3 regions of the Pseudomonas sp. GW821-FHT02C04 genome follow, and region 3 is predicted to be linked to each of the others. Evidence: riboswitches for the same ligand, from Rfam matches in the RefSeq annotation. Region 3 holds a riboswitch; each other region holds the start of a gene.
The links. Region 3 has a riboswitch for cobalamin ahead of cobO (cob(I)yrinic acid a,c-diamide adenosyltransferase). Riboswitches for the same ligand answer to the same signal wherever they lie in the genome.

Region 1 (10,602 bases), on a different contig from region 3:
CCCGCCAGAAAACACAGCGTTCTCACGAGCGCTCCTTGATCAACAGATCCTCGACCACTTCGCCGCCCACCAGGTGCACTTCGACCAGCCGCTGCGCATCCGCGTGGCTGCGTACGCCATACCAGCAGGTCTCCGGATACACCGTCATGACCGGCCCCAGGTTGCACGGGAACTGACAGTGCGTGCGGGTCAGCAAAACCCCGCCCGGTGTCTCGATGCGGTCATGCGCCAGCAAGTGTCGACGCAGGGTTTTCCATATCTGCAAGGCGCCGCGCTGGGTGCAGCGCGGGCCGGTGCAGAGGAAGACGTGGCGGGCATGGGCGGGAACATGCGACCAGTCCGGGTGCGTGTCGACGCCGTCGATGGTTTTGATTTCAGCCATCAGAAACGGTACGTGTAGCGCACTTCGGAGGTGAACGGCCGTCCGAGGTTGTCGACGTTGTTCGAACGGCTGGTGACGTAATCGCGGTCGAACAGGTTTTCCACCAGCAGGCTCAGTCGGTGCTGGTGCGCGCCGTCCAGGTAGCGATAAGCATCGGCGTCCACCACGGCGTAATGGCCGTACTCGACCTGTTTCGAGCTGATCACATCGCGAATGTAGCGGATTGCACCCCCGGCGCCCCACATCCGGTCAACCGACTCATAACCGACGCGTGATCGGGCGAAGAAGCTCGGAACGTCGTTGAGCGTGACGCCTGCGCGCGATTCGGTGAGGTTGCGGGTCATGTCCGCCTGCAGGCTCCATTGCTCGTTGAGCGCCAGTTTGGCGTCCGCCTCGAAACCGCGCATCTGGATCTGTCCCTGGCCGTTGACCCACTGGATGTCGTCGAGGGTAATCAGGTCGTCGATCTTGCGTTTGAACAGGGTGACGCTGGCGCTGAACTCGCGATCGAGCAGCAAGCCTTTGTAGTCGAGGCCGAGTTCGGCGTTGCGACTTTTCTCTGGTTTCAGGTTGCGGTTGCCCAACTCGTCGCCCGGTTCGTTGACGAATAGTTGCTCGGCGTTCGGCAGTTTGTAGGCCGTGCCGTACTGGCCGCGCAGTGCCCAGTGTTCATTGAGGTCATACAGCGAAGTGAGCATGCCGACCGTGGCACTGTCGCCGCCGCCCATGGCTTCGTGACGAATACCGATGCTCGGGTGCCAGTCGGGCAGGGCGTCGATCTGCGGGCGCAACTGGGTGTACAGCGCGTGGGCTTCAGCCTTGTCATTGTCGATGATCAGCACATCGTCCTGGCCCTTGAACCATTGGTTGTCTGTACCGAACACCAGCACATGGCCGCCGGGCAATTCAGCCTTGCCTTCGGCCTGCACACCCCAGTCGGTGAAGCCCCAGTAGTCGTTGTGATTGATGGTTCTGGTGCCGCCATTGGCGGTGTTGTTGATGCGCGTGTAGCGGGTGTCCCAGTCGTTGATGTGGCCTTTGACGAAATAGCTCAGGCGCTCGTTGAGGGGCTGTTCGAAGGTCGCCGTGGCGATCTGCTGGACGCGGTCGTTGGTGGTCTTGTGGTTGTCGACCGGCCGGGCGAAGTCGAGGTTGGCGTCGGCGTATTGGTAGAACAATTCCATCCGCGCATCGTCGCCAAAGGACTGAATCGCCTTGCCGCCGAAGGTGGTGACTTCGTAGGCGCGCTTCTTGTTGCTGTCGTTCTTGATGTCGCGATTGCGAAACGGCTGATAGCCATCCGAAACGTTATGACTGACGTAGGCCAGCAAGCCCAGGTCGCCGAAACCGTTGGTGAAGATGTTCTCGACTCGCGCATCCTCGGTGGTGCCGCCGAAGGTATCCACGCCCATGTTCACTTCGCCGGAGGCTTTGCGGCTCTGCGGGCTGCGAGTCACGATGTTGATCACGCCGGACACGGCCTGCGTGCCGAACAGCAGGCTCTGCCCACCTTTGAGCACTTCGATGCGTTCGATGGCGTTGGCCGGCAGGGTGTCCAGATACAGGCCGCCGTACAGGCGATTGTTCAGACGCACGCCGTCGAGCAGGATCAGCGTGTCATCGTTGCGCCCGCCCAGCAGGGAATAGGTGCCGTAGTCGAACGGGCCGTTTTTCGGCGCGACGTACAGGCCGGGAATGAACATCTGCATCACGCGGCTGACATCGGCGCTGGGGCCGGCGCGCTCGATCTGCTCGCGGGTGACGATCTCGACCTTGCTGCCGAACTGTGCCATGTCGGCCACGGTCGTGGACTCCACGGACGGCGCGGACACGATTTGCTGAGTGAGTTCGAGCGGCGCGTCGTCCGCCAGCAACAGGGGGCTGAACAGACAGCCGAGCAACAGGGATGGAGCCGGAGTGTTGAAAGGTCGAATCATTGTCTTCTCGAAAGGATCTTCGCAGAAGAGCATGCAGGAGAAGGCATCGCGCACACGCCGACACCGGCCCATGCCCGCCCACCGCAGGATTTTGCCAAACAGAATTTCAGGCCGGTCTCCGGGCTCGCGCGTATGGACGCCTTCACCTTCCCATGGCCGTCTGGCCACAGTGGTGTGTCGAAAGCATCACGCGCCTACCGTTGCGGGGGCAGCACCGGACTTGTTCGAAAGGAACGTACCGGTTTCCCGTTTCACCCCATGCACGGCGGCATGGGACACCTGAAACAGGGCGGCATCTGAACATTCGGATGACCGCTCGTCAACATGGGCTGCGGATTGCCGTTGCTGATTTCTCGACAACCGCCAGTGTTCTCACGTCTGAAAAAATCGACCGGGACGGCACGCGCTCAACGCGGAGAAGTCCTCTCCTTCGATAATTTCTTCACTGGCCAGACGACCCACAATTGCCGCCAACGTCACGCCGGGATGCATCGTGCAGACGTAGATGTGATTGGCTCCGGGGAGATAGCCGATCACGGGTATGCCGTCCGCAGCAATGGGTCTGAGCCCGACACAGGACGATTCCGGTTCGATGGAAATGATCCCGCTCAATTCGTCCCGGATGGCGGCTGCGGTTCGTAGCGCTATCGCTTCAGGGCGGTTTTCCTGGGCGTCGTCCAGATAATCCTCCGCCGCCAGCAACGTCCCCTCCGAGCCTTGTCTCACTTCCATTTCAGGACTGGAAATCAGCGTGTTCACCCGATCGGGTTGCATCCGGTAGCGGATGAAAATGGCGGGAGAGGCCGCGATTGGAAGGGACAGGTTCAGAACCTGCGTCAGCTGCGTGATACCGGTCCCGGCGGCCAATACAACCACGTCGCTGTCGATGATGCCCTTTGCGGTTTTGATGCCTGTCACCTTGGCATTGCGGGTAGTGAAACCGAGCACCCGGGTTTGCGTAAGCACTTTTGCGCCAAGTGTCCGGGCACCTGCAATCAACGCGTGGGTGACTTGTACGGCGTCCAGCGCACCGGCTTCGGTATCGTAAAAAGCGCTCTGCGGGGGATGCCTGAGATTGGGCTCAAGTTCGAGAATTTGCTGACGAGACAACCGCGTTGTGGAGGGGCGGGGATTGGCGGCTGGCGACTCGGTTTCCGACCCCGCGCCGTATGAAAGGGAACCGGTCCATCGAATCTCCAGTCCGGGCAACTGTGCTTCGAGTCGACGGTATTCCTGAATGGCCGCCCCACGAATTTGCGCGACAGGATCAGGCCCGTTGTGCGAGGTGTTGATCCATGCAAACGAGCGCCCGGTCACGCCGCTTGCGATATCTCCAGCTTCGACCACGGTCACCTCCGCGCCCTTGCAGGCCAGGTGATACGCGACAGAGGCGCCGACGATGCCGGCACCTACGACCACGACACGTTTGACAGTCCTTGTTGCCATTTCAATCTCCATTTTTTATCTGGCTACGCGGTGACCTGTTGCATGAAGCGCTCGATCAACCACCGCGCCGCCGGCCCCGGTGGCACATCGGTGCGATAGATGGCGTCGAAGGTGTATTGCCCGCTGGCGTACTCCGACAAATTCAGTTGTACCAGTCGGCCGCTGTCCAGATCCTCCTGAATCATCGGCTTCGGCATGTTCCCCCAGCCGATGCCCTCGCGCAGCAACATGTGTTTGGCGCCCAGGTCCGCCAGGCGCCAGGTGCGGTTGCTCAGCACGGCGAACTCCTTGTCCTGGGTCAGTCGCGAGCGGTCGGACAGCACCAGTTGCGTGTGCTCGCGCCCGGCACCCGGAACGTTGGTTTCGCCTGAGGCCAGCGGATGATTCGGCGCCGCCACCGGAATCAGCTCGACGCTGCCGATGCCTATTCTTTCGATGCCGTTGATGCCGTCGTTCATCGGCCCGCTGACGCCGACCACCGCGCCGCGATTGATCACCCGTTCGGTCACGGCGCCGAGTGCTTCCATGTGCAGGTGCAAGGCGACGGTGGGGAATTCTTCCCGAAAGGATTTCAGCGCATCCACCACGCGCTCGGCAGGCAGCATCACGTCGAGCACCACATGCACTTCGGCTTCCAGCCCCTGCAACAGGCCTTTGACCTTGGCCCGCAAGCCGTGCACACCGTTGGCGATGGTCCGGGCTTCGGCCAGCACGGTGCGGCCGGCGTCGGTGAGTTGAGGTTTGCGGGTGGTTTCGCGATCGAACAAGGTGACGCCCAATTGCATCTCAAGGTTGGCGATCGAGTAGCTGATCACCGACGTCGCCCGGTGAAGCTTGCGCGCAGCGGCTGCAAAACTGCCGACTTCGACGACAGTCAGGAATACGCGCAGTTGATCGAGTGTCGGTGTGCCTGGATCGGAGATCATGCCTGTGTCCTTGAGTCGCCATGGGCGCGTTACCGTGGAATATGCAGCTTACCTATTTTATCGAACGTAATGATCTAAATTAGTCGGCTATTCAGATGAGCTGCCGAGGCGCAACATTTCTTCATCCGGACGGTTCAAGTCGAACCGGACCCCATTGAAGGAAATACTCCCATGGCTACTTCTGCAAACATCGCTCAAACACAGGCTTCTGAACAGAACGCTTCCGACACCAAACAAGCTTCGGCTGCCTTGATCGGCCGCGTATTGCTCAGCGTGATATTCATCCTCTCCGGTTTTTCCAAACTGGCCGCTCCGGCCATGATGATCGGCTACATCGGCTCGGTGGGCCTGCCGCTTCCACAAGTGGCGCTGGCAGTGGCGATCATCGTTGAAGTCGGTGGTGGCCTGGCGTTGATCGCCGGATACCGCACCCGCACCGTCGCCGCTGTGCTGGCTGCGTTCAGCGTGTTCACCGCACTGGCCTTCCACAGTGCACTGGCTGACCAGAACCAGTTCATCCACTTCTTCAAGAATATCGCCATGGCCGGTGGCCTGTTGCAGGTCGTGGCCTTCGGTGCCGGCCGCTTCAGCCTCGACGCTCGTCGCGGTTGAGACCCGAGCGCGGTGAAGGACAGGTTCCTTCACCGCGCTTCAGCTTTTTTTTGTTGGCAGCATCCCGCGACAGAACCGAGTAATCATCATGACCGTTCAGCAGCAACTTTCTGGCTATACCCGTGAGACCCATACCCTCCGAGCAATCCGTTATCGCACCAGCGGCAGTGGGCATGGCGCGATCGTGCGACTGATGAGCCCTTCGGATCTGGGCCAACTGATCAAGCCGTTTGTGTTCCTCGATCTGTTTGAAGGCGAGGCTTCGTTCATTCACCACATGCCCATGCACCCGCATTCGGGGATCGCCACCGTGACGGTGATTACCGAGGGCAACCTGCGGTTTGAGGACGCCGAGTCGGGCAAGGGCATGATCGATTACGGTGGTGTCGAGTGGATGCGGGCGGGCGGCGGTGTCTGGCACGGCAAGGAAATGTCGGTGGGTACTTCGGAGCGGGTTCAGGGCTTTCAACTGTGGGTGGCGCTGCCTCCAGAGCTGGAAAACGCCAGTGTCGATAGCCAATACCTTGAGTCCGGCGCTATGCCTGAAGTGGGGCCGGCGCGGGTGATTCTCGGCTTGCACCAAGGTGTCCAGAGCCCGGTTCGGGCACCTGCGGGAATGAATTACTTGTTGGTCACGCTGGGCGCCGGGGAATCCTGGACGTACACCCCACCCGAAGGTCACGAGTTGTTATGGCTGAGTGTCAGCCGTGGATTGCTGGCGGCGCCCGATCTGGTCAGCGCGGGTGAAATGGCGGTCTTCGAACCTGGCAACGGAGCCGTGACGCTAAAGGCCATGCGCGAAGGCACGGTGTTCGTGATCGGCTCGGCGCAACCACATTCCTATGACCTGGCGCTGGGAAACTACTCCGTGCACACGAACCCGCAAGCCTTGCGAGAGGGTGAAGCGAAGATTGCGGAAATCGGTGGGCGGTTGCGTGAGTATCTCAAACAGTCGGACGGGTCGGCTGCCGTGCCGGTGTTCAAGTAAGTCGGGTCTGGCCTGTGAGTTCACTCAGGCCATGTATCCCTCGACACCGTCCCACAACAGTTTCAGCGCCGTGACTACCAGCAAGCCATAACAGGCGCGGTACATCTGGCGCTGATCCAGTCTGGCGTGCAGCCGCCAGCCCAGCCAGACCCCGCTGGGTACGGCGAGCAGGCTGACGAACATCAGCGTCAGGACGTTGCCGCTGGGTTTGGCCAGTAGCAGCCAGGGTACGGCTTTAAGCAGATTGCCCACCGTGAAAAACAGGCTGGTGGTTCCGGCATACATCTGTTTGCTCAGGCCCAGCGGCAACAGATAGATCGCCAGTGGCGGCCCGCCGGAATGCGCGACCATGGTCGTGATGCCCGATGTAAGGCCGGCGGCCACCGCTTTGGGCGATGAGCGCGGCTTCACGCGGACTTCTCCGCCCGCCTTGAACCACAAACCGACAAACAACAGGGTGACCGCCGCCATCACAATGGCGATGGCGCGATGGTCAAGTACCCGAAAAAGCAAATAGCCAATACCGATACCGACGACCAGCCCCGGCACCAGCAGGCGCAGGTCCGGTTTCGACCAGGTCGACGGCTTCCAGTAGCGCAGGCTGAACAAGTCCATGGCGACAAACAGCGGAGCCAACAGTCCGCCAGCGGTGATCGGGTCCATTACCAGGGACAGCAGCGGAATCCCGACAATCGCGAAGCCTCCCCCAAATGCGCCTTTCATGAAGCAGATCAGGAACACGCCGGCGAAGGTGACGAGGAGGGTGGTGAGGGTCAGTTCCAAGATTTGCGCTCACTTCATTGAGGGCGGGAAATGGCCATAATTTCGCGCACGAGCTGCGCGGTGAACAGTTACAGTTTTGAGGTTATTCTGTGGGCCAGTACTAAACGCTCGCACCACGTATTCATACAAATTCCAGCAACAGTGTTTGTCCAACCTTCCGATTTTTCAGCACCGTCTCAACCCTTAGCATCGTCTCCAACCCGTGAACAAACACGGTCCTCAACGAGACGGTGAATATCATGAACATGAAGAAAATCGCGCTGGTTTTAATGTTGGGCAGCTTCGGTGCACACGCTTACGCCGATAACGCAGGCACAGTGAACACCCCGGTCGAGACCTATAACTCTGCGACCAAACTGGACATCGCACACGTCATCTCCATCACCGAACCGGCCAATGAATGCGCGCCGACGCCGGTTCAGATGACCTACGAAGATTCGTACGGTGAGCAACACGTTCTGCAGTATCAAGTGATGGGGACTGGCTGCTCGAGTTGAGCCCGGTGCAGATGATGGAGGGTCGACACTCCATGTCTGCGGTGCTTAAACCCTTTTTGCTCCGACGACTTCTTCATCCGATGCGAGCAGCTGCGGAATCGACTGTTTCAAAAACTCCACCCAGGTCTTGATCTTCGCATCGACGAACTTGCGCGACGGATAGATCGCGAACAGGTTCAACTCCTCCAGCCGGTATTCCGGCAACACCCGCACCAGGGTTCCCGCCCTCAAGCCGTCCACGGCCGATGCAATCGGTTGAATGCCTATACCCATGCCTTTCTTGATCGCGATGGTCATTCCATCCGCCGTGTTGATATGGAACGGCGACAAGGGAATGGTGATGGTTTCCATGCCTTGCGGGCCTTCGAATGTCCAGTTCTCCACCGGCATCACCGTGTTGACGATCCGCAGGCACTCGTGTTCGCAGAGTTCGCCGGGCGTCTTGGGCAGACCGCGTTTTGCCACGTATGCGGGCGAGGCGCAGAGGATGCTGTAGGTGATGCCCAGGCGCTGGGCGACGAAGCCGGAATCCGGCAGATCGCGGGCCAGTACGATGGACATGTCGAAGCCTTCTTCGAGCAGATCCGGCACGCGGTTGGTCAGGCTCAGGTCGAACATCACCGTGGGGTGAATCTCGCGGTAGCGGGCAATCGCATCGATCACATAGTGGTTGCCGATGGCCGACATGGTGTGAATCTTCAAGCGGCCGACGGGCAGGGTCTGGGCGGTGCCGGCTTCTTCGTCGGCCTCGCGCACGTCATCGAGGATTTTTTCGCAGCGTTCCAGATAGCGCACACCGGCTTCAGTCAGGGCCAGGCGGCGGGTGGTGCGGTTGATCAGGCGCGTGTGCAGGCGGGCTTCGAGGGCGGAGACGGCTTTGGAGACGTTGGTGGTGTTGGTGTCCAGCAACTCGGCAGCAGCGGTGAAGCTGCCGCTTTGGGCGACAGCGATGAAGAAGCGCATGGTCTGGAAAACGTCCATCGGTGTCTCTCGGCAATCGGGTGGGAAGAGTATAGGGGCGACCTCGCTGGAGGCCGCCCCTTTCCATGCGTCATTTCTTGCGTGGAATGAAACCGGGCACGCCAGTCTCGACCACCGAATTGAACCGAATCCGCGTCGTGATCTCTTCCTTGATCTCGTGCATCGCCCGATGCGGCAGGGTCGTGATGTCGAAGTTTTCCTGAATACGGCTCGGGTTCGCAGAGGTCGTCAGGAATGCCGCGCCGCGCTGCACCGCCCAGGCCAGCGCCACTTGCGCCGGGGTTTTCTGCACGTGCCGGGCAATCCCGGTAAGCACTGAATCCTCGAGCACATTCGGCTCCATGCCATGCCCCAACGGGGCGAACGCGAGCAGGATAATGCCGTATTCCTTACAGAATTCCAGCATCTCCCACTCGGGCAGGTACGGGTGGGATTCGATCTGCACCACCGCCGGTTTGATTCGCGCCGCGGCGACGATTTCCTTCAGCGCATCGAGGGTGATGTCCGAGAGTCCGATGGACTTGCAGCGACCTTCATCCACCAGGCTTTCGAGGGCGCGCCAGGTGTCGATCAGTCGGGTTTCGCCATCGTAGATCACGTGCCCGAAAGCATCCCGAGGGTCTTGATCGTCGCCGGGCTGAAAGGCGAACGGCGTGTGGATCAGGTAGCAATCGATGTAGTCGACTTTCAGTTGCTGGCAACTGGCTTCAAACGCCGGTTTTACCCGCTCGGGACGGTGGTTGGTGTTCCACAGTTTGGTGGTGATGAACACGTCTTCACGTCGGATCTGGCCGGCGGCGAAGGTCTGTTGGAACGCCACGCCGATCTGCGTTTCGTTGCGATAGCGCTCGGCGCAATCGAAGTGGCGGAAACCGGTTTCCAGCGCACATTTGACTGCTTCAGTAGTGGTGCTCAAATCGCGAAACAGCGTGCCGAATCCCACCGCCGGCATCGAGCCCGAGCCGTTGTTAAGTGGCAATCGGGTGTCGCGAAGTTCATCGTGAAAGGCTTCGTAAGTCATGTCGTTCTCCGGCTTGGCGTTAAAGAGATTTTGAGGTTTCGCGCATCGCGACTTTCTGATCGAAGACACCCACCGAGTTGCCGCCCAGCGCCACGAACAGGCGCACCGAGTCGAGATAACGCGCGGTTTTCACCTGGATCTGGCCGAGCAGCGCTTGCTGATAGGCGCGCTCGGCTTCGAGCACTTGCAGCAGGCTGTTTTCGCCTTGGGCATAAGCCTGTTGGTTCAGGCGCAGACTGGTGTCGGCGGCGCGCAAGGCGTCGTCCTGGGCGAGGTTTTGCTCGGCGCCGTGATTGAGCGCCTGCAGGGTGTCCGCGACCTGGCCGAAGGACTGAATCACCGTCTGCTGATAGCGAGCGAGTGACGCGTTGTAGCCCTCGACCGCGCCCTGGCGTTCAGCCTTGAGCGTGCCGCCATTGAAGATCGGCGCGGTCAGTCCGGCGGCGAATCCCCACAGTGCGGCGCCGCCATTGCCCGACGCGGCTTGCGCCAAAGAGGCGGACAACTCGACGCGGGGATAGAGATTGGCAGTCGCCACACCGACCGCCGCGCTGGCGATGTGCAGCTCGGATTCGGCTTGCAGGATGTCCGGACGGGTGCGGGCCATTTCCGATGGCAGGCTGACCGGGATGTTCGACGGCAAGGCGAATTCATCGAGGGTGAAGTCCGGCGCAATCCAGTCCGCCGGGCCTTTGCCGGCCAGAATCGACAACGCGTGACGCGCCGCATCGCGCTGCTGGGCGAGGGGCGGCAACAGCGTGCGATCCTGGGCGAGGCGGGTTTCGGCCAGCGACACGTCGATCCGCGTGGTGGTGCCGCTCGCCTGCGCCTTGCGCACCAGGTCGAGGTTTTTCGTGTCGTTGGCCAGCAGGGTTTGCACCGCCTGAATCTGCGCGTTGGCGGAAGCGAGCAACAAGGCCTGACTGGCGACGTCGCCGGTCAAGGTCAGGTACGCGGCTTCGTAGCGATGCTTTTGCAGATCGGTCAGCGCCTGCTGTTCTTCGACCCGACGCTTGTTGCCGCCGAATG
Region 2 (10,602 bases), on a different contig from region 3:
TCGACGCGCTGACTACCCGTCGCCCATACCGGACGCACGCCCATCAGCGCCATGGCCTGGGCGATATCGTCACCGCCGGTGCGCATGGTCGCCGTGCCCCAGACCGACAAACCGAGCTGGCGTAGATGGTCGCCGTGATCCTGCAGGTGTCGTTCGAGAATCAGGGTTGCGGACTGGAAACCGATCCGCCAGGCGGTGGTGGTCGGCAGGTTGCGCACGTCCACCGAATAGAAGTTGCGCCCGGTGGGCAACACATCGAGACGACCGCGACTCGGTGCGCCGCTCGGGCCGGCCGGGACGAAGCGACCGCTCAGAGCGTCGAGCAGACCGTGCATTTCGGCCGGGCCGCAGGCGTCGAGGCGTGGGGCAATCACTTCGCGCAGGGCGCTGATGATCGCCTGCACATCCGACCAGCCAGAAGCGTCCAACTGCGCCACATCACCCGCCAGTGACTGCTCGATCAACTGCCCCGCGAACAACTCCAGACGCTCTCGGGTATCCCCCGCCGTACGCCAGACTTCATCACTCAGCGATTGCAGCTCCATTGGACGCTGGCCGGTCCAGGGATCAGCCAGTGCGCAATCCAGTGGATCGAAACCCAGTTGAAACGCCTTGGCCAGCGCCCGCAACAAACTCGATTGAGCGCCTTTGCCGTCGCCCCGAGGAATGCGCAGTAGCGCCAGCAAGGTATCAATGCGCAAACGCCCGGTCGGTGACTCACCGAAGATGTGCAGGCCATCGCGGATCTGCGATTCCTTCAGATCACACAGATAAGTGTCCAGACGCGGCAGCCAGATCGCCGCGTCAGCGTCGCTGTCGAGGGCTTCGTCGAGTTGCAGTTCGCGATCGATCTGCGTGTCCCGCACCAGTTGCAGAATGTCGCGTTGCAATTCCCGGGCGCGGCGCGGATCGAGCAACTGCGCTTCGTAATACTCGTCGGCCAACAATTCGAGATTGCGCAACGGACCGTAGGTTTCGGCGCGGGTCAGCGGCGGCATCAAGTGGTCGATGATCACGGCTTGAGTGCGACGCTTGGCCTGGGCGCCCTCGCCCGGGTCGTTGACGATGAACGGATAGATATTCGGCAGCGGCCCGAGCAGCGCGTCCGGCCAGCAGTTCTCCGACAGGCCCACGCCTTTGCCCGGCAGCCATTCGAGGTTGCCGTGCTTGCCGACATGGATCACGCAGTGAGCGCCGTAGGTCTGGCGCAGCCAGAAATAGAACGCGAGATACGCGTGCGGCGGCACCAGATCCGGATCGTGATACACCGCGCTCGGGTCGACCTGATATCCCCGCGCCGGCTGAATACCGATAAAGGTCAGGCCAAACCGCAGGCCGGCGATCATCATCCGCCCGTCACGGCACATCGGATCGTTTTGCGGCGAACCCCAACGTTCCAGCACCGCCACGCGATTGGCTTCGGGCAGTGCGTTGAACATCGTCAGGTAGTCGTTCATCGCCAGACTTTGCTGGCACGGGCGCTGGTCGAGGGTGTCGAGGTCGTTGCTGACACCGCCGAGCAGTTGCCGGATCAGTTCCGTGCCGCTGTCCGGCAGTTCGGACGGCAGCGGATAACCCTCGGCCTGCAACGCCCGCAGGATATTCAGCGCGGCGGCCGGTGTGTCGAGACCGACGCCGTTGCCGATGCGCCCGTCACGGGTCGGGTAGTTGGCGAGGATCAGGGCGATGCGCTTTTCAGCGTTCGGCACCCGCGCCAGATCGACCCAGCGTCGCGCCAGTTCTGCGACGAAATCCATGCGTTCAGGCTGCGCCCGATAACACACGACATCGGACTGACTGCGCTCACTGCGCCAGGCCAGGTCCTTGAAGCTGATCGGCCGACTGATAATCCGGCCGTCGAGCTCCGGCAAGGCGATGTGCATCGCCAGATCCCGAGGGCCGAGGCCTTGCTCGCTGTCACGCCAACCTGGCTCGTTGTCCTGGGCGCAGATCGCCTGGATCACCGGAATGTTGCGACGGAATGGCCGCAGATGCGGCGCTTCCGGGCTGGACTGGGCGAAACCGGTGGTGTTCAGAGTCACCCCAGCCTCGACCTCATCCAGCCAGTCCTCGACCACCGACAGGCAGCCGGGCTCTTTCAAACTGGCCACGGCAATCGGCAGCGGATTGAGTCCGGCAGCCTGCAGCCGTTGGCAGAACACGTCGATAAACGCCGTGTTTGCCGCCTGCAAATGCGAGCGGTAAAACAACACCGCCGCCACCGGTTGACCGGGCCGCCAATCGGCTTGCCAGTCGCTCAGTGCGGCGGTGTTTTTATTTGGGTGGTAAATCGCCGTGCGCGGCAGCGTTTGCGGCTCGCCCCACACGTAATCCCGCGCCAGCCAGCGATTGGCCAGACAGCGGAAGAAGTCCAGCGCATTGCCCATGCCGCCCTGACGAAGAAACTGCCAGAGCCGGTCACGATCCTCGGCACCCACGGTGCTCAAGTCGCTGAGCTCCGGGTCGGGACGGTCATCGCCCGGCACCAGAATCACCTGCACACCACGCTCGGACAACTCGACCAATCGCTCGACGCCATACCGCCAATAAGCGATGCCGCCGTGCAGCGAGATCAGAATGACCTTGGCGTGACGCAGCACTTCATCGACGTACAGGTCGACCGACGCATGGTTCTGCACCTGCATCGGGTTGGCCAGCCGCACGCTCGGGTAATCTTCGGGCAGCTGCTGCGCGGCTTCGGCGAGCAGCGCAAGGCTGGAGTCGCCGCTGCACAGGATCACCAGCTCGGCGGGGGTTTGTCCAAGGTCGGCAATGTTGTCATCCGACACGAAACCGCCGGGCTGGGTCCTGAGCAGGTGCATGGCTTAAACGCTGAGCGCGGTGCGCAGTTGCGCTTCGAGCTGGGCGGCGTCCAGTTCCTGGCCGATCAACACCAGACGCGTCACACGTGCCTCATCGGCGCCCCATTGACGGTCGAAATGCTTGTCGAAACGCGTGCCCACGCCCTGGATCAGCAAGCGCATCGGCTTGTTCGGGATCGCCGCGAAGCCTTTGACCCGTAGGATGCCGTGCTGAACCACCAGTTGCGTCAGCGCGTCGAGCAGCAGGCTTTCGTCAGCTTGCGGCAGTTCGATGGAGATTGAGTCGAAAGCATCGTGATCGTGGTCGTCGTGATCGTCATCGCCTTCACCGTGGTGGTGATCGTGATGGCTGTGACGGCTGTCGATGTGCTCTTCGGAACCGGCACCGAGGCCGATCAGCACGTCCAGCGGCAGGCGACCGTTGCTGGCTTCGATGATTTTCACCGCTGGCGGCAGCTCCTCGGCGACTTCCAGACGCACGCGAGCGAGGTCTTCAGGGCTGGTCTGGTCGGCCTTGTTGAGGATCACCAGGTCGGCGCTGGCCAGTTGGTCGGCGAACAGCTCGTGCAGTGGCGATTCGTGGTCCAGGTTCGGATCGAGCTTGCGCTGGGCATCGACCTGATCCGGGAACGCGGCGAAGGTGCCGGCGGCCACGGCCGGGCTGTCGACCACGGTGATCACCGCGTCAACGGTGCAGGCACTACGGATTTCCGGCCACTGGAAGGCTTGCACCAGCGGTTTTGGCAGAGCCAGGCCCGAAGTTTCGATGAGGATGTGGTCGAGGTCACCGCGACGGGCCACCAGTTCGCGCATCACCGGGAAGAACTCTTCCTGAACGGTGCAGCACAGGCAGCCGTTGGCCAGTTCGTAGACGCGACCGGTGGCTTCTTCTTCGGTGCAGCCGATGGTGCACTGCTTGAGGATTTCACCGTCGATGCCCAGCTCGCCAAACTCGTTGACGATCACCGCGATGCGGCGACCCTGAGCGTTGTCGAGCATGTGCCGCAGCAAGGTGGTTTTACCCGAGCCGAGGAAACCGGTGACGATGGTGACGGGGAGTTTGGCCAGTGTTTTCATCGGATGCCCTTTGGCAAGGTGGCGGGCATACGGGACGAGACCGGCAACGCGGGTGCGTGCCTGGAGAGTTCGCCACCGGATCACCCCGCCCGGTTGAAAGTGAGAATCTGTGACGAGGCAGGTCTCCTGGCTGACGGTGTTCGGGCCTTGGCCCGGTATTCGCTGCGCCTTCCCGCTGGCTCTGGATTGAGTTGGCAGTGGCGTGGCAGCGAACAGCACCGTTCACAGTTGCGGGGGCAGCCGCGGCTTGGACCGCGTTCCCTTCTTAGCTTCGGCGTGGGCCGAAGAACCTCGAAAGCGCAAGGCTACGCAGGGTATTGGGATGGGTCAATGGCCGTTGTTTTTTGATTTTTGGATTTGTGAGCATATCCGTTGCTGCGGTAACGGCTTCCTAGGGTTCCGCCCTTACGGCGGGTCACTTTTGACAAACGCCTCAAAAGTAACCAAAAAGTCTTGGCCCCGGCGTACGGCACTTCGCTGAGGCTCAGTGTTCCCTCGCTACGGTGTCCATCAGGGGGCATCGCCTACGGTTTGCTTCGCTGCACCTCCTCTCGATGTATGCGGCTTCGCCGCACGGCGCTGCGCGCCTACCCCCTGATGAACACCTCCGCTCGGCCTGCCGAAGGGGCAAAAAATCAAAAGCCAAAGCCAGAGCAAAGCCCGATCAAGAGCCCCCTCACCACTCACCACTCACCACGATGAGCGTTAGCTCGAGTAAAGCTTTTGATCTCAAGGCCCGTCGGCAGGCTGAGTGGAGGGATTGATCCGGGGGTGGGAGCGCAGCGACCGTTTGGCGAAGCCAAACACATCGAGAGGAGGTGCAGCGAAGCAAACCGTAGGCGATGCCCCCGGATCAATCCCGGAGCGAAGGAACCCCGAGCCTCAGCGAGGGGCCGAACGTCAGGGTAAAGCCTTTTTGGTTACTTTTTCGGCGTTTGGAAAAAGTGACCCGCCGTAAGGGCGGAACCCTAAGTGGCCATAACCGCAGCAACGGATATGCCCACAAAAACGGATATGCCCACAAAATTGACTAAATTCCCCAACCCATGGTCTCCTACACAACTTGTTACGGGTGCCCTTCACAGGGTGAAACGGGAAACCGGTGAATCATGTGCTTTACTCTAAAGCCATGTCAGTCCGGTGCTGCCCCCGCAACGGTAAGCGAGCGAAGCGTCAGATCCACTGTGCCCAAGGGCATGGGAAGGTGACGCTTGCAGGTCGGCCTGACGCCAACCCCTCGTGAGCCCGGAGACCGGCCCGCAACACACAGTGCGCATCTTGCGTCACTGAACATAACAAACCCGCGGTGGGCGGGCGCTGTTCGAACCTCTGCGTGCCCGACTCGCAGGGGTTTTCATGCGCACCGTTCACCCGCTGACACTCCAGAGGGAAGCGCCATGTCGATCATCAGCAGCACCGGCAGCAACACGGACAAAATCTCCAGCACCACCACCCTGAGCCAACGCCTGACCGCTGCGATCTTCGCGTCGATCCTGGGTGCCAGCCTGGTCTACTTCGCCGGTTTCTCGCACATCGAAGCGGTTCACAACGCCGCTCACGATACCCGCCACAGCGCCGCGTTCCCGTGCCACTGAGACCTGACGACATGATCAAGCGTATTGCGCAGACCGCAGGTTTCACCGGCCTTCTGGCCGCCCTGCTCCTGACGTTGCTGCAAAGCTTCTGGGTGTCGCCGCTGATTCTTCAGGCAGAGACCTTCGAGAAAGCCGAGCCGGTTGCCGCCGTTCACGAACACGCCGCCGGCACCGCCGCCCACACCCACGATGCCGAAGCCTGGGAGCCGGAAAACGGCTGGCAGCGCGTGGTTTCTACAACCGGCGGCAATCTGGTCGTGGCCGTGGGTTTTGCCCTGATGCTGGCCGGTCTGTACACCCTGCGTGCACCGACCAAGACCTCGCAAGGCCTGCTCTGGGGTCTGGCGGGTTACGCGACTTTCGTGCTCGCCCCGACACTGGGTCTGCCGCCTGAGCTGCCGGGCACCGCTGCCGCAGACCTGGCGTCGCGTCAGATGTGGTGGATCGGCACTGCCGCGTCGACCGCTGTCGGCCTGGCGTTGATCGCGTTCGGTGGCAACTGGCTGCTGAAGATCCTCGGCGTGGCGATCCTCGCTGTTCCGCACGTGATCGGCGCCCCGCAACCGGAAGTGCACTCGATGCTCGCTCCGGAAGCACTGGAAGCTCAGTTCAAAATCGCTTCGCAGCTGACCAACGTGGCGTTCTGGCTGGCCCTGGGCCTGATCAGCGCCTGGTTGTTCCGCCGCAAAAGCGAAGGTCAGTACCACGCATGACCGATGACAGCGCAGCGCCGACCTTCGTGGTCGGCCTGGGCTGCCAGCGCGGCTGCCCGGCCAGCACGCTGCGCGCATTGCTTGACCAGGCCTTGCAGGCGCATCGAATTGACCTCGAGAAGGTCAAGGCGCTCGCCAGCATCGACCTCAAGCGCGATGAACCCGGTTTGCAGGAACTCGCCGCCCAACTGGCGCTGCCGTTGCTGTATTTCAGCAGCGAAGAACTGGCCAGTTATCAGCAACGTTTGAGTCATCATTCACAGATCGCCTTCGAACGCACCGGTTGCTATGGCGTAGCGGAAAGTGCCGCGCTGGCGCTCGCCGAACAACTGATCCAGGCCCCGGCAAAACTGCTGATTTCCAGACAAAAATACGCCCAGGCAACCCTGGCATTGGCCGGCGCGGCGTAAATTCCCGATAATCCCCGCTTTCGATCATGAGCATTCTTCATCTGAAGTGCTCTTGAAGCCTCGACCTGCCCTACTTTCACAGGATCCAACGATGACCGTTTACTTCATCGGCGCCGGCCCCGGCGACCCGGAATTGATCACTGTCAAAGGCCAGCGGCTGATCCGCAGCTGCCCGGTGATCATCTATGCAGGTTCGCTGGTGCCAGCGGCGGTGCTGGACGGTCATTCGGCTGAAACCGTGGTCAACAGCGCCGAACTGCATCTGGAACAGATCATCGATCTGATCAAGACTGCCCACGCCAAAGGCCAGGACGTGGCGCGCGTGCATTCGGGTGATCCGACCCTGTATGGCGCCATCGGTGAGCAAATCCGTTATCTGCGCGAGCTGGATATCCCGTTCGAGATCATCCCCGGTGTAACTGCCACCGCCGCATGCGCCGCGCTACTGGGCGCAGAACTGACCCTGCCGGACATCTCGCAAAGCGTGATCCTGACCCGCTATGCGGACAAGACCGCGATGCCCGCCGGCGAGGAACTGGGCAATCTGGCACAGCACGGGGCGACCATGGCGATTCATCTGGGGGTCAATCATCTGGAGAAAATCCTCGTCGAGCTGCTGCCGCATTACGGCGCGGACTGCCCGATCGCGGTGATCCACCGGGCGACGTGGCCGGATCAGGACTGGGTGGTGGGGACGCTGGAGGATATTGCCGCGAAGGTGGCCGCCAAGGGATTTCGGCGTACGGCACTGATTCTGGTCGGGCGGGTGTTGGGCAGCGATCACTTCAGTGAGTCGTCGCTGTATCGCGCGGGGCATGCGCACTTGTATCGACCATAAAAAAACGGCGCTCACGGGGCGCCGTTTTTTATGCCGCAGCGAACGCCTTAGTAGTAGGCGTTTTCTTTCTGCGTGTGGTCGGTCACGTCACGAACGCCCTTGAGCTCCGGAATGCGCTCGAGCAAGGTGCGCTCGATACCTTCCTTCAGGGTGACGTCCGCCTGGCCGCAGCCCTGGCAACCGCCGCCGAACTGCAGCACGGCAATGCCGTCTTCAACGACATCGATCAGACTGACCTGACCGCCGTGGCTAGCCAGCCCCGGGTTGATTTCGGTCTGCAGGTAATAGTTGATGCGCTCATTGACCGGGCTGTCGGCGTTGACCATCGGTACTTTGGCGTTCGGCGCCTTGATGGTCAGTTGGCCGCCCATGCGGTCGGTGGCGTAGTCGACGACAGCATCGTCGAGGAACGCTTCGCTGAACGAGTCGATGTAGGCAGTGAAGCTTTTCAGCCCCAGCGCAGTGTCTTCAGGTTTCTCTTCGCCCGGCTTGCAATAGGCAATGCAGGTTTCGGCGTACTGGGTGCCAGGCTGGGTGATGAAGACGCGGATGCCGATACCCGGGGTGTTCTGCTTGGACAGCAGATCGGCCAGGTAATCATGGGCGGCGTCGGTAATGGTAATAGCGGTCATGGAAACTCCTCGCAGGCTTGAAGCGGAGTTTACGCCAATCGGCGCGCGGCACAAAGTCCCAGTATTTACGTAGGAATAGTTCGCAATCGCCTAATCCGCGAGTTTGCCGTCGATTCGCGCCCTAAGCCATTGATAACTGCGCCTCTCCACCCATTCGTAACTCAGCCACGAACCCACGCCGATCGCCACCGCGCACAGGACAAACATCAGATACGGGTTGATTGCGTAGCGCCGGGCCAGAAACCCGCCGGCGGACAACACCAGAACGTGCATCAGATAAACCGAGTAGGAACAGTCACCCAGCAACTTGAGCACCTGATTGCGCTCGACATAGCGCTCCAGCGCCATACACGCCATGACCAGCAACGCGCTCGGAACGCCCCAGTTCAGTAATCGGGGCGATGGTGGCAAGTGATAGATCGCCAGTAGCGCCGCGCCGATGGCCATCAGCGGCAGCCAGCAACCCTGGCTGATCCAGCCACGGTGATACAGCATGCCGATGCCAATCCCGAGCAGAAACTCGTAAACGATATCCGAACGGTAGAACTCACTGACCCAGCCAAACCCGGTCCACGCCTGAGACACGGCAAACAGCAGTGCTGCGACCACCAATAACCGCATGCGCAGGCGGAACAACAAAGTCCATGCAAACAACAGGTAAAACAGCATCTCGTAGTTGAGGGTCCAGCCAACGTTCAGCGTTGGATAGAACCCATAGCCGCCAGGATTTTCGCTGGGAATGAACAGCAACGACAGCAATAGATGAGGCCAATCGAGCACCTGATCCGGCAGCAACGGCCGGGCGAACACCACCAGCAATGCCATCAACAGCGTGTACAGCCAATAGGCCGGCAGGATGCGAAACAATCGATACAGCAGAAACCGCGCCGGCAGCAGCGCCTTGCCTTCGGTGGACAGGAAAATCACCAGCCCGCTGATCACGAAAAAGATATCGACGCCCACCGCGCCCTTGTCGATGAACAGTTGCCCTATCGGCCCGCGCGCCTTGAAATCGAAGAAAATCTGCATGAAGTGATGGCAGACCACCGCCCACGCAGCGAGCGCTCGCAGGGCCTGCACTGAAATCAACATCGATGGCGCTCCCGATCCCGTGCTACACAGAATTGGGACAGCGGCCATCGTTCAAACGATCAAAGATTCTCGTACCGGTTCATATCCAGCACGCCCTCTTCCACCGGGTCGGTTTCATGGATGTACTGGCTCAGATCGTGGAAGTAGAACCAAAACTGCGGATGGCTGCGGCGAATGCCCCAACGTTCGACGATTTTCTCGAACTGCGGCGCATCCTTCGCGCTTTCCATGGCATCGACAAACGCCGGCACCTGATCCGCCGGGATGTTGAACATGAAGTTCGGGTAGCTGCTCAGCACACCCGGATAAATGGTCAGGGTGTCGAGGCCCGGCTGATAGCGCAGTGACTCACCGAGCAGGAACGCTACGTTGCTGTGGGCGCGGTTGCGCAACAGGCTGTAGACCTCGCGCTTGCCGCTGCGGGTTTCGATGCGCAGCATGGTCGCTTCCGGCAACTGATCGATCACTTTCAGCCCCGCCGCAGGACGCGCCGTCAGACGGCTCAGGGCCTGTTCGGCGTTTTGCAGCGCCGGGTCGATGTTCGGCCGCGAGCAGTAGGCATCCACGCAGCGGTTGATCGGATCGGGCCGTGCGTTGAGGTCGCCGTAACGGGCGAGCAACTGCATGGCGAAGTCATGTTTCGGGTCTTTACCGTCGAGTTTCAGTGCCGTTGGCTTGTCGTCGTCGATGGACTCATAGTCCAACCACATCTTGAACTGGCCGCTGCTCTGATACCAATCGTCGAGGTAATCCTCGCGGGAATCGGCCGGCATCAGACGCAGAAAGTTCTGCTCGGCGCCATTGCGGATCAAGTCGAAATACAACCGGGTCTGCGCCTGATGGGAGACGTTACCGAACACATCGAAATTCACCGCCAACTGGTAGTAGGTGCGTTCCAGCAGCGGATAGTCGAACAGCCACATGGTCTGCGGCACCTCGCCGATCAGGCCTTTGGTCACCGAAGCGCTGTCGAAGTGGCGGAAGATGCTCAACAGCGCATTGTCGTTGCCCGCCCACAGGGTCGACCAGCTCGGCGCCGGTTGGTCGGCGTAGCTGTCACGGCGCAAGGCTTCGTACTGGTTTCGCTTGTTGCGATAGTCGTGCCACAGGCTCAGGACGCTGCCGACGTCGTCGTTCTGCCCCGGCATGGCCAGCAACGGCGTGGCCTGGCCGCGATAGTTCGGATCGGTGATGTACAGGTCATGTTCCGGCGCCTGGAACAGCGCCCAGAAGTTGTCGCGGATCACGTCGGTTGCGATCTGGCCACGGCACACGGGACCGCGAATGAAGGTACGCACGAAGTATTCGGCGTTATCGAGCATGAACTGATAACGCGCCTGCGCCGGAATCGCTTCGAAGGTCGCAAACGGGTTCGCGCGGCTCTGCGGCCCGTAACCCGGCAGCGCATGCACCTGCCAGTTGC
Region 3 (10,602 bases):
GCGGCATCGAAATCCTCGACAACCTCGAACAGTACGAACTGGTCTGTCTGGACGATTTGCAGGTGATCGCCGGCAAGCCCGACTGGGAAGAGGCGATGTTTCACCTGTTCAACCGTCTGCGCGACAGCGGTCGCCGCTTGTTGATCGCCGCTTCAACCTCGCCACGTGAATTGCCGGTAAAACTGGCGGACTTGAAATCGCGCCTGACCCTCGCGCTGATTTTTCAGATGCGTCCTCTCTCCGATGAAGACAAATTGCGTGCCCTGCAATTGCGTGCATCCCGTCGCGGTCTGCATCTGACCGATGAAGTCGGGCATTTTATTTTGACTCGCGGGACCCGCAGCATGAGCGCGCTTTTTGACCTGCTCGAGCAGCTCGATCAGGCCTCTTTGCAGGCTCAGCGCAAGCTGACCATTCCCTTCCTGAAAGAAACCCTGGGCTGGTAAAACCGGGGCTTTCAGCGGGTTTCGGCATATTTCAGGCGCCAGAAAATCCGCTTTCCTGTGCACTGCACAGGCCGCGTCTCGATTCAAATAGGCTTAAGCGCTTAGATGTAAACGAGAAACCGAGAAGTCACAAAAAGATCGATTGAATTTGCAAATGAGGCTGATAGCGGGCATAGTCTCGGCTTCTTTACAACTATCAGCCACGGTCGTGCCCATGCTAAAGCGCTTCGCACCCCTCGTGCCTCTCGCACTCGTCACCCTGTTGTTCGGTTGCGCTGCTCATTCACCTGTTAATCAAGAGCAGCAACAGGCTAAAAATTCTGCCACCGCCCAGTCTTCCGTTATTTACCAGGAAGAGCTGGACACCGAGAAAGAACTCGCCGCTTTCAACGGCAAGAAGCCTTATCAGCTTCCGGTTCTGGCAGACAGTATTCTTGAACGCGGCATGTCCCTGATCGGTACCCGTTACCGTTTCGGCGGTACCTCTGAAGCCGGGTTCGATTGCAGCGGTTTCATCGGCTATCTGTTCCGCGAAGAAGCCGGCATGAACCTGCCGCGCTCCACCCGCGAAATGATCAACGTGGATGCTCCGCTGGTATCGCGCAGCAACCTTGAGCCGGGTGATCTGCTGTTCTTCGCCACCAATGGTCGTCGCGGTCGTGTAAGCCACGCCGGGATCTACCTGGGCGACAACCAGTTCATCCACTCCAGCAGTCGTCGCAGTGGCGGTGTCCGCATCGACAGCCTGGGTGACAGCTACTGGAGCAAGACCTTCATCGAAGCCAAACGCGCTTTGGCGAACGCTCCAACCGTGGTTACCGCTCGCAAGTAATCACGCCTTGGTCGCCACGCTCGTGGCGACAAGCGGTCCTTCAGGGGCAATAGACTTAAACTTTACAAGGTGAAGTTAAAGTCTTACTTGAAGTTTGCCGCGTAGCCGCTAGAATCCTGATCTATATTGATGGCAAACCGCCTGCGTCCCAACGCAGGCGGTTTTGTTTTCTGTCGAATCGGCAGTAAAAGCCGCAGCCAGATCAGGATGTTCTGCTTATGACGATGCCGGCCCGCCTCGCCCTGATGTTCTTCGCAGCGCTGCTCAGCGCTTGCGCCAGTCGCACTCCGCCGCCAGCCCCCGTGGTTCGCGCGCCGATTGTGTTCGGATCCTCCCAGGCCTTTTCTCCTGCTGCCGAAGACGTGCTGTTCCGCGCGCTCGGGCTGGTGGGCACGCCTTATCGCTGGGGCGGCAACACGCCGGACTCGGGCTTTGATTGCAGTGGCCTGATCGGTTTTGTCTACCGCGATGCCGCCGGCATCAGCCTGCCGCGTTCGACGCGCGAGTTGATCGTCATGCAGGCGCCGAATGTCGGCAAGGAAGGGTTGCAGACCGGCGACCTGATCTTCTTCGCCACCAATGGCGGCTCTCAGGTCAGCCATGCGGGGATTTACGTCGGGGAAGGGCGCTTCGTTCACGCACCGGCCACCGGTGGCACGGTGAAGCTGGACAGCCTGTCGAAGGCGTATTGGCAGAAGGCCTACCTGAGTGCCAAGCGTGTTCTGCAGCCGGAGCATCTGGCGCATAACCCGTAGTCATCCGAAACAATAAAAAACCTGTGGGAGCACATTGGCTCCCACAGGTTTTTTTTGTTTCAGGGTCGGGCTACTTGGCCGCTGACACTCGCCATACCTTGTTCCCCACATCATCTGCCACCAGCAACCCACCTTGCGGGTCGATCACCACGCCGACCGGGCGACCCAAGGCGTTTTCATCTTTATCGAGGAAGCCAGTCAGCACATCCACCGGCGTTCCGCTCGGCTTGCCGGCAGCAAACGGGACGAAGATCACCTTGTAGCCACTGTGCGGCTTGCGATTCCACGAGCCGTGCTGGCCGATGAATGCACCTTCCTTGAATTGCGCTGGCAGCGCGTTGCCCTCGGCGAACGTCAGCCCCAGTGAGGCAGTGTGAGGTCCGACGGCGTAGTCCGGAGCGATGGCCTTGGCCACCATCTCCGGGTTCTGCGGTTCGACGCGCACATCGACATGCTGGCCGTAATAGCTGAACGGCCAGCCATAGAAGCCGCCGTCCTTGACCGAGGTGATGAAGTCCGGCACCAGGTCGCTGCCGATCTCGTCCCGTTCGTTCACCGCTGTCCACAGCGCGCCGCTTTTGGGTTCCCAGGCCAGACCGTTGGGATTGCGAATGCCCGAGGCGAAAATCCGATGGTCGCCGGTCGCGCGGTCCACTTCCCAGATTGCCGCCCGACCTTCTTCCTGATCCAGGCCGTTCTCGCCGACGTTACTGTTCGAGCCGACGGTGACGTACAGCTTGCTGCCGTCCTTGCTGGCGATGACGTTCTTGGTCCAGTGATGGTTGAGCGGGCCACCCGGCAGATCCACGACCTTGATCGGCTGGTTCTTGATCTCGGTTGCGCCGGGTTCGTAGTGAAAACGCAGCAAACGGTCGGTGTCGGCGACGTACAGATCGTTGCCGACCAGGGTCATACCGAACGGAGAATTCAGATTTTGTAGAAATACCGTGCGGGTTTCGGCCACGCCATCGTGATCAGCGTCGCGCAACAGGGTGATGCGATTCGGGCTGGGAACCCCGGCGCCGGCGCGACCCATGACTTTTTTCATCACCCAGCCACGTATGCCTTTGCCGTCGTCCGGTTTTGGCGGGGCATTGGTTTCTGCCACCAGGACATCGCCGTTGGGCAGTACGTAGAGCCAGCGCGGGTGATCGAGATTCTCGGCAAACGCCGCCACTTGAGTGCCCGTCGCTGGCGTCGGTTTTGCGCCGGCCGGCCAGCCGATCGCCGGGGCGATGTTCACCGTCGGGATCAGGGTCTTGTTCGGCTCGGGCAGTTTGGGGGACGGGCCGGTGCCGTCCGAGACTTGCAGGCTGGAGGATTCACCACAGGCGGTGAGCCCTCCGGCGAGTGCGATGACGAAAACGAGGTGGGGCTTGCGCATTACTGATCTTCCCTATGAATGCATTCCTAATCATAGAGAAGTGCGCGAGCCCGATGGTTCCACCCCTCAGCCGCGAGCTTCCTTGAACAGCACGGCAATGCCGGGGTGGTAGTTGCCGGCCTCGCTGCGCAATTTGCGATAGGCGTAGGGGAAATACCAGGCGACGGCGCAGGTGTGTTCCTTTTGCAGGTCGTCGACCATGTCCTGCAGTTCCTCGGGGCTGGCGCTGTGCTGGGCTTTCTGTGGGGCGACGAACAGGCAGCCGAGCTTGAGATCGCTGGCGTAGCTGATGCGCTTGGCGTCGCTGGTGATATCGGCCAGGGCCTGGGTCAGATTCAGGCTGTTGACGCGCGGCCAGCGTTGCGTCGCCTGGATGTACGCGCGATCTTCGGCGCCGGCCAGGAACAGGTCGGCGCGGGCGTTGCGTTCGCCTTCCTCGTTCTGCTTGCGGGTGGCGGTATCGCGCAGGGTGACCAGTTCGGCCATCCACGCGGCGGCGGACAATAGGCCGAGGTTGGCTTTTTCGTCATGCCAGTACGGCGTGTCGTTGTCGCCGCGCACGGCGTTGTAGCGGTCGATACAGTCAAACCAGCGTTCCAGCACCGGGCGCAGGAATTCCAGCCGCGGATTGCTGATGATCATGCCTTGCATGGTGCTCTCCCTTGTTATTGTGATGTGCTCTCTGCAGTCAAAAAACATGGCTCTTTGATATCACTGCTGACAGTGTGGCACAAGATTGGCGTCAGATAATTGATCGACGGCAGTTATTCGCTTTCAGGGGGCCTCTTCATTTGACGCTCCCCCCCCAACCCTCTAACCTTCGCGGCTTGTTTCAGGTGCTCTGTGACCGCTGTCGACAGAGTGAAACAGGGAAGCCGGTGAGGCGGGTCTTCAAGCGAAGAATCCTCACGATCCCGGCGCTGCCCCCGCAACGGTAAATGAGTAAAAGCTGCGTCCGATGCCACTGCTGCAAAGCGGGAAGGCGCGCAGCCAGGCCAAGGCCGCTCATGAGCCCGGAGACCGGCCTGATCCATCCAGCGGCATCACGGTGGGCGATGCCAGGCTTGTTGCCTTCTATTCTTGTGCCTGCCCGCCGTTATCCAGCCTCAACGGAGAGCTCCCCCATGACTGATTCCCCCGAACGCGACGAGCGCCATCTGGCGCGCATGCAGCGCAAAAAAGCCGTGATCGACGAGCGCATCGCCAATTCGCCAGACGAATGCGGCCTGGTGCTGGTGCTGACCGGCAATGGCAAAGGCAAAAGCAGCTCGGCGTTCGGCATGCTCGCCCGCGCCATGGGCCACGGCATGCAGTGCGGCGTGGTGCAGTTCATCAAGGGCCGCAACAGCACCGGGGAGGAGCTGTTCTTCCGCCGCTTCCCCGAGCAGGTACGTTTTCATGTGATGGGCGAAGGTTTCACCTGGGAAACCCAGGACCGCCAGCGCGACATCGCCGCTGCCGAGGCTGCCTGGGAAGTCTCCCGTGAGCTGCTGCGTGATCCGTCGATCGGCCTGGTGGTGCTCGATGAGCTGAACATCGCCCTCAAGCACGGTTACCTCGATCTGGATCAGGTGCTCAGCGATCTGCAGGCCCGTCCGCCGATGCAGCATGTGATCGTCACCGGCCGCGCTGCCAAGCCGGAAATGATCGAGATGGGCGACACCGTCACCGAAATGGGCATGATCAAACACGCCTTCCAGGCCGGTATCAAAGCGCAGAAAGGCGTCGAACTTTGAATCAACCACGTCACTGCCCGGCGGTACTGATCGCCGCGCCGGCCTCCGGCCAGGGCAAGACCACCGTCACCGCCGCGCTGGCCCGTCTGCACCGCAATCAGGGGCGCAAGGTCCGCGTGTTCAAGTGCGGCCCGGACTTTCTTGACCCGATGATCCTAGAGCGCGCCAGCGGTGCGCCGGTCTATCAACTGGATATGTGGATGGTCGGCGAGCAGGAAAGTCGTCGACTGCTGTGGGAAGCCGCCGCTGAAGCCGATCTGATCCTGATCGAAGGCGTGATGGGCTTGTTCGACGGCACGCCGTCGAGCGCCGATCTGGCGCGGCATTTCGGCGTGCCGGTACTCGGCGTGATCGATGGCACGGCCATGGCTCAGACGTTTGGTGCGCTGGCCCTGGGTCTGGCGCGCTATCAGCCGGACCTGCCGTTTGCCGGCGTGCTGGCCAACCGCGTCGGCACGGTACGCCATGCGCAATTGCTGGAAGGCAGTCTCACCGAAGGCCTGCGCTGGTACGGCGCGTTGTCCCGGGAAACCGGGATCGAACTGCCAAGCCGCCATCTCGGTCTGGTGCAGGCCAGCGAACTCAATGATCTCGACGTGCGCCTCGACGCCGCCGCCGAAGCGCTGGCCAGCACCTGCGAGGTAGCGCTGCCACCGGCCGTCGAATTCGCCGCGCCTGAAATCGTGAAGACCGAAAGACTGCTCGAAGGCGTGCGAATTGCCGTCGCCCGGGACGAGGCGTTTGCCTTCACCTATGGCGCCAGTCTTGATCTGTTGCGGGCGATGGGCGCGGAGTTGAGCTTCTTCTCGCCGATCCGCGATACGCAATTGCCCGAGGCCGACAGCTTGTACCTGCCCGGCGGTTATCCGGAATTGCATCACGTTGCCTTGTCGCAGAACGCCTCCATGCTCGACGCGATCCGCGCGCATCACGCCGCCGGCAAACCGTTGCTCGCCGAATGTGGTGGCATGTTGTATTTGCTCGATTCGTTGACCGATGTCGAAGGCACCCGCGCCGGACTGGTCGGTTTGCTCAAGGGTGATGCGGTGATGCAGAAGCGTCTGGCAGCGCTGGCCCTGCAATCCGTCGAACTGCCGGAAGGCTTGCTGCGCGGCCACACTTATCACCATTCCCTGACCACCACCGAACTGACCCCCATCGCCCGCGGCCACAGCCCCAATGGCGGGCGTGGCGCCGAAGCGGTGTATCGGGAAGGGCGGATGACTGCCTCGTACGTGCATTTTTACTTCCCGTCGAATCCGTCGGCGATTGCCACACTGTTGGTACCATGACCGACAACGCCTTCACTGAAACCGAGCGCGAAGCGGTCTATCGCGCCATCGCCGAACGTCGCGACATGCGCCACTTCAGCGGCGGCACGGTCGAGCCTGAATTGCTTCGCCGATTGCTTGAAGCCGCACATCAGGCACCGAGCGTCGGCCTGATGCAGCCGTGGCGCTTCATCCGCATCAGCGACCGCGCGCTGCGTGGCCAGATCCAGAACCTTGTTGAAGAAGAGCGCGTACGCACCGCCGAAGCCCTCGGCGAGCGCAGCGACGAGTTCATGAAGCTCAAGGTCGAAGGCATCAATGACTGTGCCGAAGTGTTGGTCGCAGCCTTGATGGACGATCGCGAGCGACACATTTTCGGCCGTCGCACGCTGCCGGAAATGGACATGGCCTCATTGTCTTGCGCGATCCAGAACCTGTGGCTGGCGGCGCGCGCCGAAGGCCTGGGCATGGGCTGGGTGTCGCTGTTCGAACCGCAGGCGCTGGCCGATCTGCTGAAACTGCCGGCCGGGGCCAAGCCGCTGGCGGTTCTTTGTCTGGGGCCGGTCAAGGAATTCTATCCGGCGCCGATGCTGGTACTCGAAGGGTGGGCGCAGGCGCGTCCGCTCAATGAGCTGCTGTATGAAAATTTCTGGGGAGTGAGTCAATGAGTGTGGCGTTGTTGAGTGTCGCCGCGGTTGCGCTGGACGCGCTGCTGGGTGAACCGAAACGCTGGCATCCGCTGGTGGCGTTCGGCAATTTCGCCGGGCGCATCGAGCAACGTTTCAATAGCGGCGGTCGCGGCTGGCGCAGCCATGGCGTCACCGCGTGGGTGATTGCAGTGCTGCCGCTGACCCTGCTCGCCACGGCATTGTCCTGGGCGCCGTATGTAGGCTGGGTGGTCGAGATTCTCGCGCTGTATTGCGCCCTCGGCATGCGCAGCCTCGGCGAGCACGTCGAGCCGGTGGCCAAGGCCCTGCGCAGCGATGATCTGGAAGAGGCGCGCAAGCGCGTGGGGTATCTGGTCAGCCGTCAGACCAGCGAACTGGACAGCACCGCTGTCGCCCGCGCCGCCACTGAATCGGTGCTGGAGAACGGCAGCGATGCAGTGTTCGCCGCACTGTTCTGGTTTGCCGTGGCCGGTGCGCCGGGCGTGGTGCTCTATCGCCTGAGCAACACGCTCGACGCGATGTGGGGCTATCGCAACGAGCGTTTCGAGCGTTTCGGCTGGGCGGCGGCGAAGATCGACGACGTCCTCAACTACATTCCTGCGCGGCTGGTGGCGTTGACCTACGCGCTGCTGGGCAAGACCCGACTCGCACTGAAATGCTGGAGAACGCAGGCGCCGAAATGGGACAGCCCGAACGCAGGTCCAGTGATGGCCGCCGGCGCAGGTGCGCTGGGTGTCGAGTTGGGCGGGCCGGCGATCTATCACGGCGAGCTGCACGAGCGTCCGCAACTGGGCGAAGGCACGCCAGCCGACGCCGATTCCATCGATCGTGGCTGGCAATTGGTCCAGCGCGGGGTATGGTTATGGCTGCTGATTCTCTGCGTGGGGGCTGAATTCTATGCTTGAGCACGGTGGCCGGCTGCGCAGGGCGGCGCTCGAATACGGCATCGCGGAAGAAGACTGGCTCGACCTGTCCACCGGCCTGGCGCCGTGGCCGTTTCCGGTTCCGGACATTCCGCTGCGGGCCTGGGCGCGTTTGCCGGAAACCGATGACGGTCTGGAGCAGGCGGCGTGCGACTACTACGGCGCCGCGCAAGTGCTGCCGGTGGCCGGTTCGCAGATGGCCATTCAGTTGCTGCCGCGATTGCGTCGCGCTGGCAAGGTCGGCGTGTTGTCGCCGTGTTATGCCGAGCATGCCGAAGCCTGGCGGCGCAGTGGTTACATCGTGCGCGAGGTGCTGGAGCAGGAAGTCGATTTCTTCCTCGACAGCCTCGACGTGCTGGTGGTGGTCAATCCGAACAATCCCACGGGCCTGAGCCTGACCCCGGCGCGCTTGCTCGACTGGCATGCGCGGCTGGCCCAGCGCGGTGGCTGGCTGGTGGTCGACGAAGCGTTCATGGACAACACGCCGCAGTTGAGCCTGGCTCCGCATGCGCATCAGGTCGGACTGATCGTGTTGCGTTCGTTCGGCAAGTTTTTCGGCCTGGCCGGTGTGCGGCTGGGATTCGTGCTCGCCGAACGCAAACTGCTCAGGTTGCTGGCCGAACAGGTCGGCCCTTGGGCCGTCAGCGGGCCGACTCGCGTGCTGGGTCAAGCCTGCCTGCAAGACACCGAAGGTCATACCCGCCAGCGGATTCGCAGCGACGAGGTCAGTGAACGGCTGGCTGCTCTGCTCGAACGTTACGGCTTCAAACCTCAGGGTGGTTGTGCGCTGTTTCAGTGGCTGATCACTGAGCACGCCGCCGCGATGCACGAATTCATGGCCCGCCGCGGCATTCTCCTGCGCCTCTTCGTGCACAACAGCAGTCTGCGTTTCGGCCTGCCCGCCAACGCCGCCGATGAAGCGCGCCTTGAGCAAGCCCTGCAAGCCTTCGCCCTGGACCGCTCTATGGAAAACCAACCAGCATGACCACATTAATGGTGCAGGGCACCACCTCCGACGCCGGCAAAAGCACGCTGGTGACGGCGCTGTGCCGCTGGGCAACCCGCCAGCGCGTTGCCGTGGTGCCATTCAAACCGCAGAACATGGCGCTCAACAGCGCGGTGACTGCTGACGGCGGCGAGATCGGCCGGGCACAAGCGGTGCAGGCGCAAGCGGCTCACCTTGAGCCGCACACCGACATGAACCCGGTGCTGCTCAAGCCCAACAGCGACACCGGCGCCCAGGTCATCATCCACGGTCGCGCGGTCACCAGCATGAACGCCGTCGCCTATCACGACTACAAAGCCATCGCCATGCAGGCGGTTCTCGCTTCCCATGAACGCTTGAGTGCCGCGTATCCGCTGGTGATGGTCGAGGGCGCGGGTTCGCCGGCAGAGATCAACCTGCGTGCCGGTGATATCGCCAACATGGGCTTCGCCGAAGCGGTGGATTGCCCGGTGTTGCTGATTGCCGACATCAACCGTGGCGGCGTGTTTGCCCATCTGGTCGGCACGCTGGAACTGCTGTCGCCGAGCGAACAGGCAAGGGTCAAAGGCTTCATCATCAACCGTTTTCGCGGTGACATCGCCTTGCTGCAACCGGGCCTCGACTGGCTGGAACAACGCACTGGCAAACCGGTGGTGGGCGTGCTGCCGTACGTGATGGACCTGCATCTGGAGGCCGAGGACGGCATCGACCAGCGCCAGACCGACAAGGCCGAGCAAGTCTTGAAAGTGGTGGTGCCGGTGCTGCCGCGCATCAGCAACCACACCGATTTCGATCCACTGCGGCTGCATCCGCAGGTGGATCTGCAATTCATCGGCCCGGGGCAAGCGATTCCGCCGGCTGATCTGATCATCCTGCCGGGCTCGAAAAGCGTGCGCAGCGACCTGGCGTATCTGCGCGCCAATGGCTGGGAATCCGCCATCAGCCGACATCTGCGTTACGGCGGCAAGCTGCTGGGAATCTGCGGCGGTCTGCAAATGCTTGGCGAGCAGGTGCACGATCCGCTGGGCCTTGAAGGCGCGCCGGGTTCCAGCGCCGGTCTGGGCTTGCTGGCGTTTGAAACACAGCTCGAAGCCGAGAAACAGTTGCGCAATGTGCGCGGACGTCTGGTGCTGGAAGATGCCGAGGTCAGCGGTTATGAAATTCATGCCGGTGTGACGACGGGAGCTGCGCTGGAAAACGCCGCTGTTCATCTGGACGACGGTCGCTGCGACGGCGCGCAAAGTCTCGATGGACAGATTTTCGGCACCTACCTGCACGGCCTGTTCGAGTCGCCGGCGGCAAGTGCGGCGCTGTTGCGCTGGGCCGGTTTGAACGATGTGCAGGAAGTGGATTACCACGGCCTGCGCGAACGCGACATCGAGCGGCTGGCGGATCTGGTGGAGAAGCATCTGGATACCGGGCTGTTACGTGAACTCTGTGGAATGTCCCCATGCTCCAACTGATCCTCGGCGGCGCCCGCTCCGGCAAAAGTCGCCTGGCTGAAAAACTCGCCACTGACAGCGCGCTGGCCGTGACGTACATCGCCACCAGTCAGCCGCTGGATGGCGAGATGAATGAACGCGTCGCTCATCACCGCGCCCG

Region 1: another riboswitch for cobalamin. It lies ahead of AC07VV_RS02650 (TonB-dependent receptor plug domain-containing protein); the one in region 3 lies ahead of cobO (cob(I)yrinic acid a,c-diamide adenosyltransferase).
Region 2: another riboswitch for cobalamin. It lies ahead of AC07VV_RS05655 (CbtB domain-containing protein); the one in region 3 lies ahead of cobO (cob(I)yrinic acid a,c-diamide adenosyltransferase).

What each region holds. Positions count from the first base shown of each region.
Region 1 covers NZ_JBWKVT010000001.1:597,156-607,757, forward strand. The annotation lists gene AC07VV_RS02640 (ABC transporter substrate-binding protein) at 1-26, opposite strand, end outside; gene AC07VV_RS02645 ((2Fe-2S) ferredoxin domain-containing protein) at 23-382, opposite strand; gene AC07VV_RS02650 (TonB-dependent receptor plug domain-containing protein) at 382-2,319, opposite strand; cobalamin riboswitch at 2,412-2,617, opposite strand; gene AC07VV_RS02655 (NAD(P)/FAD-dependent oxidoreductase) at 2,692-3,765, opposite strand; gene AC07VV_RS02660 (LysR family transcriptional regulator) at 3,789-4,691, opposite strand; gene AC07VV_RS02665 (DoxX family protein) at 4,863-5,303, shown strand; gene AC07VV_RS02670 (pirin family protein) at 5,392-6,291, shown strand; gene AC07VV_RS02675 (sulfite exporter TauE/SafE family protein) at 6,316-7,074, opposite strand; gene AC07VV_RS02680 (DUF2790 domain-containing protein) at 7,314-7,571, shown strand; gene AC07VV_RS02685 (LysR family transcriptional regulator) at 7,617-8,552, opposite strand; gene AC07VV_RS02690 (aldo/keto reductase) at 8,623-9,573, opposite strand; gene AC07VV_RS02695 (efflux transporter outer membrane subunit) at 9,593-10,602, opposite strand, start outside.
Region 2 covers NZ_JBWKVT010000001.1:1,237,789-1,248,390, forward strand. The annotation lists gene cobN (cobaltochelatase subunit CobN) at 1-2,822, opposite strand, end outside; gene cobW (cobalamin biosynthesis protein CobW) at 2,826-3,899, opposite strand; cobalamin riboswitch at 3,999-4,208, opposite strand; cobalamin riboswitch at 4,953-5,174, shown strand; gene AC07VV_RS05655 (CbtB domain-containing protein) at 5,297-5,494, shown strand; gene AC07VV_RS05660 (CbtA family protein) at 5,506-6,207, shown strand; gene AC07VV_RS05665 (cobalamin biosynthesis protein) at 6,204-6,617, shown strand; gene cobM (precorrin-4 C(11)-methyltransferase) at 6,709-7,455, shown strand; gene nfuA (Fe-S biogenesis protein NfuA) at 7,503-8,087, opposite strand; gene AC07VV_RS05680 (acyltransferase family protein) at 8,178-9,179, opposite strand; gene AC07VV_RS05685 (fatty acid cis/trans isomerase) at 9,239-10,602, opposite strand, start outside.
Region 3 covers NZ_JBWKVT010000003.1:30,283-40,884, reverse strand. The annotation lists gene hda (DnaA regulatory inactivator Hda) at 1-446, shown strand, start outside; gene AC07VV_RS12100 (C40 family peptidase) at 661-1,278, shown strand; gene AC07VV_RS12095 (C40 family peptidase) at 1,497-2,033, shown strand; gene AC07VV_RS12090 (PQQ-dependent sugar dehydrogenase) at 2,104-3,417, opposite strand; gene AC07VV_RS12085 (hypothetical protein) at 3,484-4,068, opposite strand; cobalamin riboswitch at 4,235-4,460, shown strand; gene cobO (cob(I)yrinic acid a,c-diamide adenosyltransferase) at 4,542-5,153, shown strand; gene AC07VV_RS12075 (cobyrinic acid a,c-diamide synthase CobB) at 5,150-6,445, shown strand; gene bluB (5,6-dimethylbenzimidazole synthase) at 6,442-7,092, shown strand; gene cbiB (adenosylcobinamide-phosphate synthase CbiB) at 7,089-7,997, shown strand; gene cobD (threonine-phosphate decarboxylase CobD) at 7,990-9,000, shown strand; gene AC07VV_RS12055 (cobyric acid synthase) at 8,997-10,463, shown strand; gene cobU (bifunctional adenosylcobinamide kinase/adenosylcobinamide-phosphate guanylyltransferase) at 10,451-10,602, shown strand, end outside.